One region of the Sutcliffiella cohnii genome, then DNA from elsewhere that is predicted to be linked to it. Evidence: riboswitches for the same ligand, from Rfam matches in the RefSeq annotation. Region 1 holds a riboswitch; each other region holds the start of a gene.
What was found. Region 1 has a riboswitch for cobalamin ahead of BC6307_RS03610 (ribonucleoside-diphosphate reductase subunit alpha). Riboswitches for the same ligand answer to the same signal wherever they lie in the genome.

Region 1 (3,288 bases):
CCCTTCTTGTACAACTTGTTCGGTCATGATAGTAGGGCTTTGATTTTGAGTGATTTCTGTACATAAATTTGTGCAATATATCATGCCCGTATGTTTATTTGCATTCATTCTATTTACTTCGTCACGATAAAACATGAAGGGACTTCCTGTTTCGAGTTGACTTCTCATAATGCCTTTCATAATGTCAATCGCAGGCACTTTTACTTTGTGTAAAGTAGGATGCCCCACACACTCGTAATATTTATGACGGAAGCTACCGTTTCCTTTTTCTTCATCAAAATAATCTTCTAATGAATACCCCATAACTTGGCGCACTTCATGAGGGTCAAACAAATACCAATCGTCTCGCTCTTCTACTTTTTCCATGAACAAATCAGGAATACAAACGCCCGTAAACAAATCGTGGGTACGTAATCGTTCGTCGCCATTATTAAGTTTTGCATCTAAAAAGGAGAAAATATCTTGATGCCATACATCTAAATAGACAGAAATCGCACCTTTACGCTGTCCTAGTTGATCAACACTTACAGCCGTATTATTAAGTTGTTTCATCCAAGGGATTACTCCGGAGGAATTACCTTTAAATCCTTTAATATTACTTCCTCTAGCTCTAATTTTCCCAAGGTAGACGCCAATTCCGCCACCTGCTTTTGACAAGTTTGCAATATCGGTATTACTGTCATAAATGCTTTGTAAGCTATCATCTACCGTATCAATAAAGCAACTCGATAACTGTCCATGAGTTTTCCCTGCGTTTGCTAATGTAGGAGTGGCAACCGTCATATATAAATTACTTAATGCCCAATATGCTTCTTTTATGTGCTGAAGGCGGTTTTGCTTTTCGTTGATCATTAATGTCATAGCAATAATCATAAATCGCTCTTGGGGCAGTTCCCACAGTTGCATCGAATGGTCTTTCGTTAAATACCTATCTGCTAATGTTTTAATCCCTATGTATGTGAAGAGCTCATCTTTATTAGGGTCCATCTCTTTTTCTAATTCATTTAGTTCTTCAGGTGAATAGAAATTTAATAGTTTTGGATCATAAATCCCTTTATCTACTAGAGATTTTATTAAATGATAAAAGCCTTTATAGTGCTTGTTCTCTTTTCTTACTTTAGCTGTATTTTCGTACAAAACGTTTAAATAAAGATTCGCAGCAATGTGTGTCCATTCTGGTTCTTCTTCACTAATAAAACTTAACGCTTCTAAAATTATTAACTCATAAATTGTTTCGTTGGAAAGTTGGTGATGTTGATTTATTATTTTTGCTGCTTTATCAAGAAAAGGTTGTGCGTTTAGTGTTGGATGTTTTTCAAATGTTGATTTAACTTTATCTAGTACATGATCTGATTGAATAATTGTAGTCATACTTATCCCTCTTTCTATTCTAGTTTTTTCCTTTTAGTCCAACGACCAACTGGAGAAAAATAAAAGATCCACTCAAGGACTGAGTGGATCAAACGAAAGTGGAATAAGCATAAGAAACAAAAAGTGCATATTACACCATCGTTTCATCTTCCCAATCCCCGAAGAATGCGAAACATTTGAAGAAAAGGCAGGTCTCCTGACTTCGTGCTTCATCCTACTTTGAACCTTCCCATATAAGCGCCTTTAAGCAGTCTTATACAGTGGACTTTCATTTCGTCTACACTTACAGTTGCGGGGACAGTATTGGATTCTCACCAATTTCCCTATTAAGTCTATATTAGACACCTTTAACTTCGTTATAAAATCTATATATTGTATGTATTTTGTGATTAAAATCTGTATGTTGTGATTATCATAATCTATTAATCTAATAAATGCAATGGCCTAAATTAAGAGTATAAAGAAAATAATATAAAAAAGGACGAGTAAAACACCACTCATCCTTGATTAAACTTGCTTATATTCATTATTTTCTTTTATATATTTTTTAAATACATCCGATAAAATCATTAAGCCAATTGCGCCGAAAATTAAGTACGATAAATTAAAATAAAGAGCAGGATCAATTCGAATATGCTCTCCGCCTGCAGCAGTTTTTAATATCTTGTATGAATCCATACCAACTTTGGCAGTAATCAACAAGAAAAGTGCAATAATTACCTTCCAAAGTAATTTCATGTAAAACCCCTCCAAAATATAAACTATTAACCCTACTAGTTTATACAGAAAAAATCTTTACTACTATACCAAAAAATTCAGTATAGTACAAGATTCAATTATTGTCATTTTAATCTGTAGTAATACAATTTGCAATATTTTTACTCTAATGTATGTCACTTTACAGAATGCCTTTTTACAATTAAAATAGTTAAAGTCCGGTATAATCAAGTGTTGTCCATACATAGATAGTTGTAAACGATGTAAAATATTATTAATAAGGGGGAATCTTATGAAGAAGTTATCCTTAACATCCAAAATATTAATAGGTCTCGCTCTAGGTATAGTAGTTGGGCTAATATTAAACCTATTTGCATCAGATATATTATTTTCAAGAATTGATACTTGGTTTTTTACTCCGCTAGGTAAGATTTTTCTTAATTTAATTACGATGCTTGTTGTACCTATCGTTCTTATCTCGATTACGTTAGGTGTTGTTAATTTAGGTGATACGAAAAAACTTGGACGAATTGGTTTCAAGACAGTAGTATTTTTTATGGTTACGACAAGTATCGCAATTACAATTGGGTTAACGCTAGCAACAATTATTAAGCCTGGTAATTTTGGTACTTTTAACAGTGAAGACTTACCACCATACGAGGTGACGGAAGCACCAGCTGTAGTTGATACGTTACTTAACATTATTCCAACGAACCCAATTCAAGCGATGGCTACAGGGAATTTACTACAAATTATTGCATTCTCCATTTTATTAGGGCTAGCAATCAATGTGTTAGGCGATAAAGCAGCTGGGATTAAATCTTTATTCGAACAAGCTAATGAAGTAGTAATGTGGCTTGTCCACTTCATTATAAAATTTGCTCCATACGGGGCGTTCGGACTAATCGCATCTGCAATAGGAAAAATGGGGCTAGATGCTTTTAAAGCGATGTTTGGATATTTCATTGTAGTTGTTTTAGCACTTTTTATTCATTTATTTGTCACGTACGGTTCCGCCATAGCGGTACTTGGGAAAACAAGTCCAATTACGTTCTTCAAAAACTTTGCACCGGCAATGAGTGTTGCCTTTAGTACATCTAGTAGTAATGCAACACTTCCTATCTCTATGGATACGGCACAAGAAAAATTAGGTGTGCCAAAGCATATAAGTAGTTTCGTTCAACCTCTAGGGGCGACGAT
Region 2 (3,288 bases), 660 kb from region 1:
GATTATATATTTTTTCAATAAAATTATACCCAGCTACATCTGTAGGGTCTTTTCCAATGGCAGCAACCGCGATGGCCATTCTTTCGTAATCGGTAACTAAACGGAAGTTCCCTTCTCTTTCTGTTACGTAATCAACTAATGTCCCGTAATATTGCTCTGGAACGGAATGCCCACTTCTCGCTAAAGCAATTGCGTCCCAGTCATTAAAGTTGTCATGCTGTGAAAAGTCTGTATTTTTTAGTATCCACTTGGAAATTTGCGTTGCCCACGTACTTATTTCTGGCAATTCACGTTGTGGGGCTGGTGGTGTTGCTTGTTCTGCCACTTTTACAACAGTTGTGACGAGTAAAGCTACACTTCCTTGCTCTATGTTTGCCGGTAAAGAAAAAGTCCCGGTTGCCGTATATTCTCCTGATTGAGTTGAGTTAAATCCATCAATAGACCACGAAAGTTGGACTTCGTGCTTATTGCCTTTACTATCTGTTAGATTCGTAGTTGGTGTTAAATGAAGGAGTGCATCTTCCTTACTCGTCCCAAACGGTACTTCCACTGATTCCACTGGATCAATTGCTTGGACCAAAGGTAGTTTTTCTGTTACGACTACTTTAATAGGCGTCGGGCGAATCATATTATAGGAATTTGCTCCAAACTTTTCTGCTGTAACCCAATACGTACCTACATTCGTTAACGGAATGGAAGCCCTTCCATTTTGATCTGTCTTAAATTCACTTTTTTCTCCATTAATTAAAATGGTTGCATCTGCTATCGCTTCATCAGGTGGTGGAGTTCCCCAGTTAGCTGGCTCTCCTGTCACCGTAAAAGTAACTTCATCCCCTTCTTTTACTTCCGTAGCAGAAGCAGCAATTTTTCCGAAATGATGATTCATCATATCCCCGATATAATATAACTCTACGATATCGTTGTTAGATAGTTCGTAAGTTCCTACTCCAACAGAAGGAGAAACACCATTTACTTTATACATCCAGCCTGATGTAAAACCGTAATCAAATTCATATACATTATTCACACCAGCGATATAGTTACCTTGATAGCCAACGTCAATAACAGATTTTTTGGTTACGTCTAGACCTTGTAGTTCAAGCGCTTTAATGATGGCATGAATGGCTAAAGGTTGGTCATTCGTAAGATGCCAATTACCAACTTTATTGTTTCCGACCGTTCTTGTTATATCGTAAGGGGCCAGTTCAATAGTAGTTAAAGGCGCTACTGTTTTGTCCCAACTCTCAATTCGAACGGAAATGTTAATGGTGTCCTTTTCACTAGCGGTTGCAGCAATAGGATGAAATAACGAAAAGATTAGTAGAATGCTAAGTATCGTTGCTATACTTTTTTTGAAAAATGAATGTAACAAGCTTCTCTCTCCCTATTTAAAGATTTTTTCTTCTCCTGACGTTGGTGTGGTGATAATTATTGATGTGACGAATTACTATGTAGTGGGATCTAGTTGGTATTCAGCTTTTTAAACAATAAAAAAACACCTTCCCTTCTTTTTGTTGAAGGGAAGATGTTTTACACAAATAAGACACATCTGTGTCATATGTAAATAGTCATACAAGATCATATCTTCTCCTTCCCATCCTCGTGAGATTACTAGAGTACTTGAATGGCTGGTCTCCTGGCTTCGCTTCACCACAAGCTTATCCCCTTCCCAATTTTCATAAAAATCAGTGGATACGATAAGTTGCTCCGCGTTACAGTGGCGGGACCGCGTCGGATTTTAACCGAACTTCCCAATTAAGCTTTCTAAAAAAGCACCATAAAAGTTTCTATTCAATTTTTGTACTACAAACCTATTATAGATTTAAACAAATTATTAAACAACCATAATTTGCTAACGGATGAATGGTGAACAAAGGGACAGGAAAACGTTCCACACTTTTTTGACATCGCTTTTAAAAATGTGTGAACAATGATCCTACCCTCTCGTTCACTCCTAATCCCACTTCCGAAACGACACTTCCATAATAAATTCATTATCACGTACATTAGCTACTGCTTTTCCACCCTGTTTATTAACAAGTTGCTGAACAATATGAAGCCCCAATCCAAGATGTGTACCCGTACGACTAGAATCCAGCCTATAAGTTCGATTAAAAATCTGTTGGAGTTTCGCAGCATCAATCTTCTCCACATCATTTACTGCCCTTAACCTAATGTATTCCTCTTCCTCAACAAAACTTATTTTTAAATAGCTTTTGGCATAAGTTAAAGCATTTTGAATGATGTTCGTTACAATCCGAACGGTTGCTTTGTTGTCAGCAAGAATAGGAGGTACACTCTCCTCAACCAATTGTACCTGTAATTGCTCTTTCTCAAAATCTTCATAGAACATTAGCATTGATTCTACAACAATTTGATCTAGAGACTGTTTCTCCATCGTCAATTTCTTGTCAGAGGAATCAAGTTGTGATAGTTCATAAAATAAATCTACAATCATCGTGAGATTATCGATTTTCTTCTGGATAATCTCTAGGAATTCTTTCTTTTCCCCTTCTGAAATAGACGGATCTGTTAAAAGCTCTGAAAATCCTTTGATCGATGTTAAAGGAGTTCGTAAATCATGGGAGATATTGGTGATTTCTTGCTTTAGTTCCATTTCTCTTCTTTCGACAGACTGTTGGTTCTGTTTGTATAATTGAATGAGCTGGTTGATTTTCGTCGCAAATCTACTCAAGTTTTTATTATGAGTATTTGTACGAACTAATTCATTTGTCCCGAAATTTTCACTGATTTCCTCTAATTGTTTTGTCATCCTTCTAATATCCCAATGGAACAGTAGAAGCTTGGAGACGGAAACCATCAGCAGGAAACCTAAGATTATGATAATCAACCAGCTATTCACTTTCATTCATCCCTTCTAATCAATCGATGTTTTGTTTAGCGAATCTATTTGCTCCGATGAATAAAACAAACAGTGAAATTCCGATGCCGATCACCCAATATTCGTAACTGAATGGGACTGCTTCCACTATATAGTTTCCAAGGTTATCGTTAAATAACGTATTAGGCATATATTTATAGACATCGCTCAAGCCTTGAAACGGACGGAACAACATCCGGACAAGATTACTAGAGAATCCATATATAAATAATAGTAGGATAAAGATATAAACGTCTCGAACTTTCATCACTTTTAACACATGGGTTAAAATAAATCCACTTAAAACAAGTGGAGCCATATTTACACTCGCTATCAGAAAATTATGGACTGAATGATTATCCGTAATTAGTAAGCTCTCCCCTAAGGCAATCATTAAAAACATACCA
Region 3 (3,288 bases), 2.0 Mb from region 1:
TCCTCTAATTCTTCCATATGGGCTTTTAAGGCTTTAACCGCACGGTGCTGAGTTGTTTTTACTTTACTTTCAGACCAACCTAACACTTGCGCAGTTTCTTGAATAGAGAGAGCTTGAATGTAACGGAGAATAAGAACAATTCGGTGATCCATCTTACATTTATCTAAGCAACGATACAACAATTGAACCTGTTCATTTTTCACAGCTACTTCTTCCGGTAATGGTGCAACATCTTTCACTTGTTGCTTATTCCAATCAAACGTTTCAAGAAGTTTGTTTTTCCATCCCTTTTGTTTTCGAAATGAATCAATAGCTACATGTTTAGCTATCGAAAATAGCCATGTTTTTTCACTACTTTTCCCTTCAAATCGGTCGTATGAGCGTAGAACTTTTATATAAACTTCTTGAACGAGGTCTTCCGCTTGTTCTTTATTTTTCACCATATAAAATAAAAATTGATAGACGTCTTGGTGATATTTTTCATAGAGCTCTTGAAAAACGGCATGCATTCTAAACCCTCCGTTCAATACATTAGTCGAAACTTTTCGTACAAAGTTACATTACAAATATATTACAAAATATTACGAATGACTAGATTTTTTTTAGTACTTTTTGGAAAACTTAAGAAGGCTTTAATAAGATATTTTAAAAGAGCAATAGTTTGGCTTTTTAAAAATTTAAAAAAGAAGCCATAATATATGACTTCTTTTTATATATACTATATAACTAATTTCTAATTATATCTACTGTTTATTATACGATTGCACCATAAACGAAGCTTCTCTTTTTATGATCGGGGATAGAATAGGATATAACACTATAAAGAATACGATATTTCCAATTGCATGATTAAAGTCAAACGGTAATCCCGCTAAGTAATACGGCCAAAACAATTTACCTATAATCAGGCGTTCTAGCGACATGATCAAACCAAAGAGCATGCCGCAAAATCCAGCGTACGTTGCAAGTAACCATATGGGCAATTTCTTAAATTTCATCCCAATGAGACCTGAAAGTACTCCAATTATGGACCACGCAATTATTTGAAGTAACGTCCAAGTACCACTACCTAAAAATAAGTTAGAAACAAATGCTGTTCCAGCAGCAAGTATGATACCGTTTTGAGGCCCCATCAAAAGGCAGCAAATAATAATGATTGCTGTAACAGGCTGTACATTAGGAACCGAGGAAAACACCATTCTACCTACTACACATAACGCTATTAATAAGCCTAATAAAGCAATTTTTCTTGTGCTCATTAGCCTTCATACTTTGAATAGTTAAATTCAATAACATCGCCATCTTTTAACACATATTCGTTTGCGCCAACTAAGACTTCTTCATTATTTGCTGTATAAATCCAAAAGTAATTATTCTCGTAATCCGATTCAATACCGTTAATTCCTACAATAAATGCACCACTATCGTCTGTTGTTAATTCAAAGTGCTCATGCATTACATCCATCAGTGTTTCTCCTTCTTCAAACTGCAATGCCTCTTCACTTATTACTTCTTCCCCGTTATCTTTTACTAATTTAATCGTTACTTTGTTTACTTCTTCATTTTGTTCTACTCCAGCATTTGCGTTGTTATTTGTATTATTTGTGTTGTCTGCTGCACACCCCGTCACAATAAGAGATATTGCAACTAATAAACTAATCCAAATTTTTTTCATCACGTAATTCCCATCCTTTTATATATTATGAAAAAAAATAAATAGCTCATCCTTAAAGGATGAGCTATAAAACGACAACAATGAGGAATTCACCTTCTGCAGCAGGTTCAATACCATATTGTCGTTTCAGCTACTCATACCCCGAAGCTTCGAAACTTGTAAGTTCATTGGCAGGTCTACTGACTTATGCTTCTTCCTACTTTGAGCCTTCCCGTATGACGAACTCTCATTCCATACATACAGTGGTTACCTCATTTCGTCCACATTTACAGTTGCGGGGACAGTTTTGGATTCGCACCAAATTCCCTTTTAAGCCACAGTGTGACACCAATTTACTTATAATTATTAAGTTTATGAATACAGTACCATCTTACACAAAGAAGTATAAAATGACAAGAAAAATTGTTTCATAATAAACAAGATTATTCGGTACAACTTAACAAATTATTGCACAGTTCGTGGAATAACGAGAGAAAATGTCGTTCCCTCATTTAGTTTAGAATGTACACCTATTGAGCCGTTATGTGACTCTATTATATTTTTAACAATCGACAATCCTAAACCTGTTCCAGATCTACCTCTAGTTCTAGCCTTGTCCGCTTTATAGAAGCGTTCAAATACAAATGGTATATCTTCTTCTGGTATGCCTTGTCCAGTATCTTGTACATCTACTTTCATTCCAAGCTCTCCAAGCTCAACTCGAATCGTGATACTACCACCTGAATCTGTGTGACGTAGTGCATTATCAATTAAGTTAGTAAAAACTTGTTCCATTTTATCTACATCAAAATCAACTAGCGTGTCCCCAATTATTTCTGAATGAAGATCTACCATTTTCTCTTTAGCAAGACCATGAAACTTTCGAATCATTTTATCAAAAAACTCTTCCACTTCAACTTGTTCCCTGTTCACGGTGCTATGTCCAGACTCTAATCTAGCTAAATCAAGTAGGTCATTTACTAACCTCCCCATACGAAGTGACTCATCATAAATAACGGAGGCAAGTTCTTTCTTTTCTTCTTCGCTACCAGCAATATCATCCACTATTGCTTCACTATATCCTTGAAGCATTGAAATTGGCGTACGTAACTCGTGAGAAACGTTAGCGATAAATCCTTCTCTTAATTTATCTAAACGTCTTTCTTCCGTCATATCACGAATGACAGCTACTGCACCACGCACGTGGGTATTATTATATAAAGGACTCATGACGATTACCCAAGTTCTCCCCTGGTAGGTAAGTTCCATACTTTGCTCTCTTTCAAAGTTGACGACCCGTTGAAACATCTCTTTTATTTCATGAGGTAATTGTTCCCGCGTATCACTACCTTCTTGGTAAAACCATGCTTGCAAGAAACGTTCAGCAGGCGGATTCGTTATTAATATTGTCCCATCACGATTTAGCGTTATTACTCCATCTGCCATACTACTTAATATGTTTGCCAAATGTTCTTTTTCTTGATTAAGTGCATTTAAGTTAAACTTTAATTGTCTTCCCATTTGATTAAACGCCATCGCAAGTTCACCGATTTCATCATACGTTAAGATCGGAACTTTCGTGTCAAACTTACCTCTCGCTACTTCAAAAGCAGCCTCCCTCATTTTCCTTAATG

Region 2: another riboswitch for cobalamin. It lies ahead of BC6307_RS06710 (DUF4430 domain-containing protein); the one in region 1 lies ahead of BC6307_RS03610 (ribonucleoside-diphosphate reductase subunit alpha).
Region 3: another riboswitch for cobalamin. It lies ahead of BC6307_RS13865 (DUF4430 domain-containing protein); the one in region 1 lies ahead of BC6307_RS03610 (ribonucleoside-diphosphate reductase subunit alpha).

The regions. Positions count from the first base shown of each region.
Region 1 is NZ_CP018866.1:748,943-752,230, forward strand. It holds gene BC6307_RS03610 (ribonucleoside-diphosphate reductase subunit alpha) at 1-1,371, opposite strand, end outside; cobalamin riboswitch at 1,541-1,735, opposite strand; gene BC6307_RS03615 (hypothetical protein) at 1,879-2,109, opposite strand; gene BC6307_RS03620 (dicarboxylate/amino acid:cation symporter) at 2,381-3,288, shown strand, end outside.
Region 2 is NZ_CP018866.1:1,405,916-1,409,203, reverse strand. It holds gene BC6307_RS06710 (DUF4430 domain-containing protein) at 1-1,372, opposite strand, end outside; cobalamin riboswitch at 1,610-1,795, opposite strand; gene BC6307_RS06705 (sensor histidine kinase) at 1,955-2,773, opposite strand; gene BC6307_RS06700 (hypothetical protein) at 2,883-3,288, opposite strand, start outside.
Region 3 is NZ_CP018866.1:2,782,481-2,785,768, forward strand. It holds gene sigX (RNA polymerase sigma factor SigX) at 1-509, opposite strand, end outside; gene BC6307_RS13860 (ECF transporter S component) at 744-1,259, opposite strand; gene BC6307_RS13865 (DUF4430 domain-containing protein) at 1,259-1,675, opposite strand; cobalamin riboswitch at 1,828-2,022, opposite strand; gene BC6307_RS13870 (ATP-binding protein) at 2,120-3,288, opposite strand, start outside.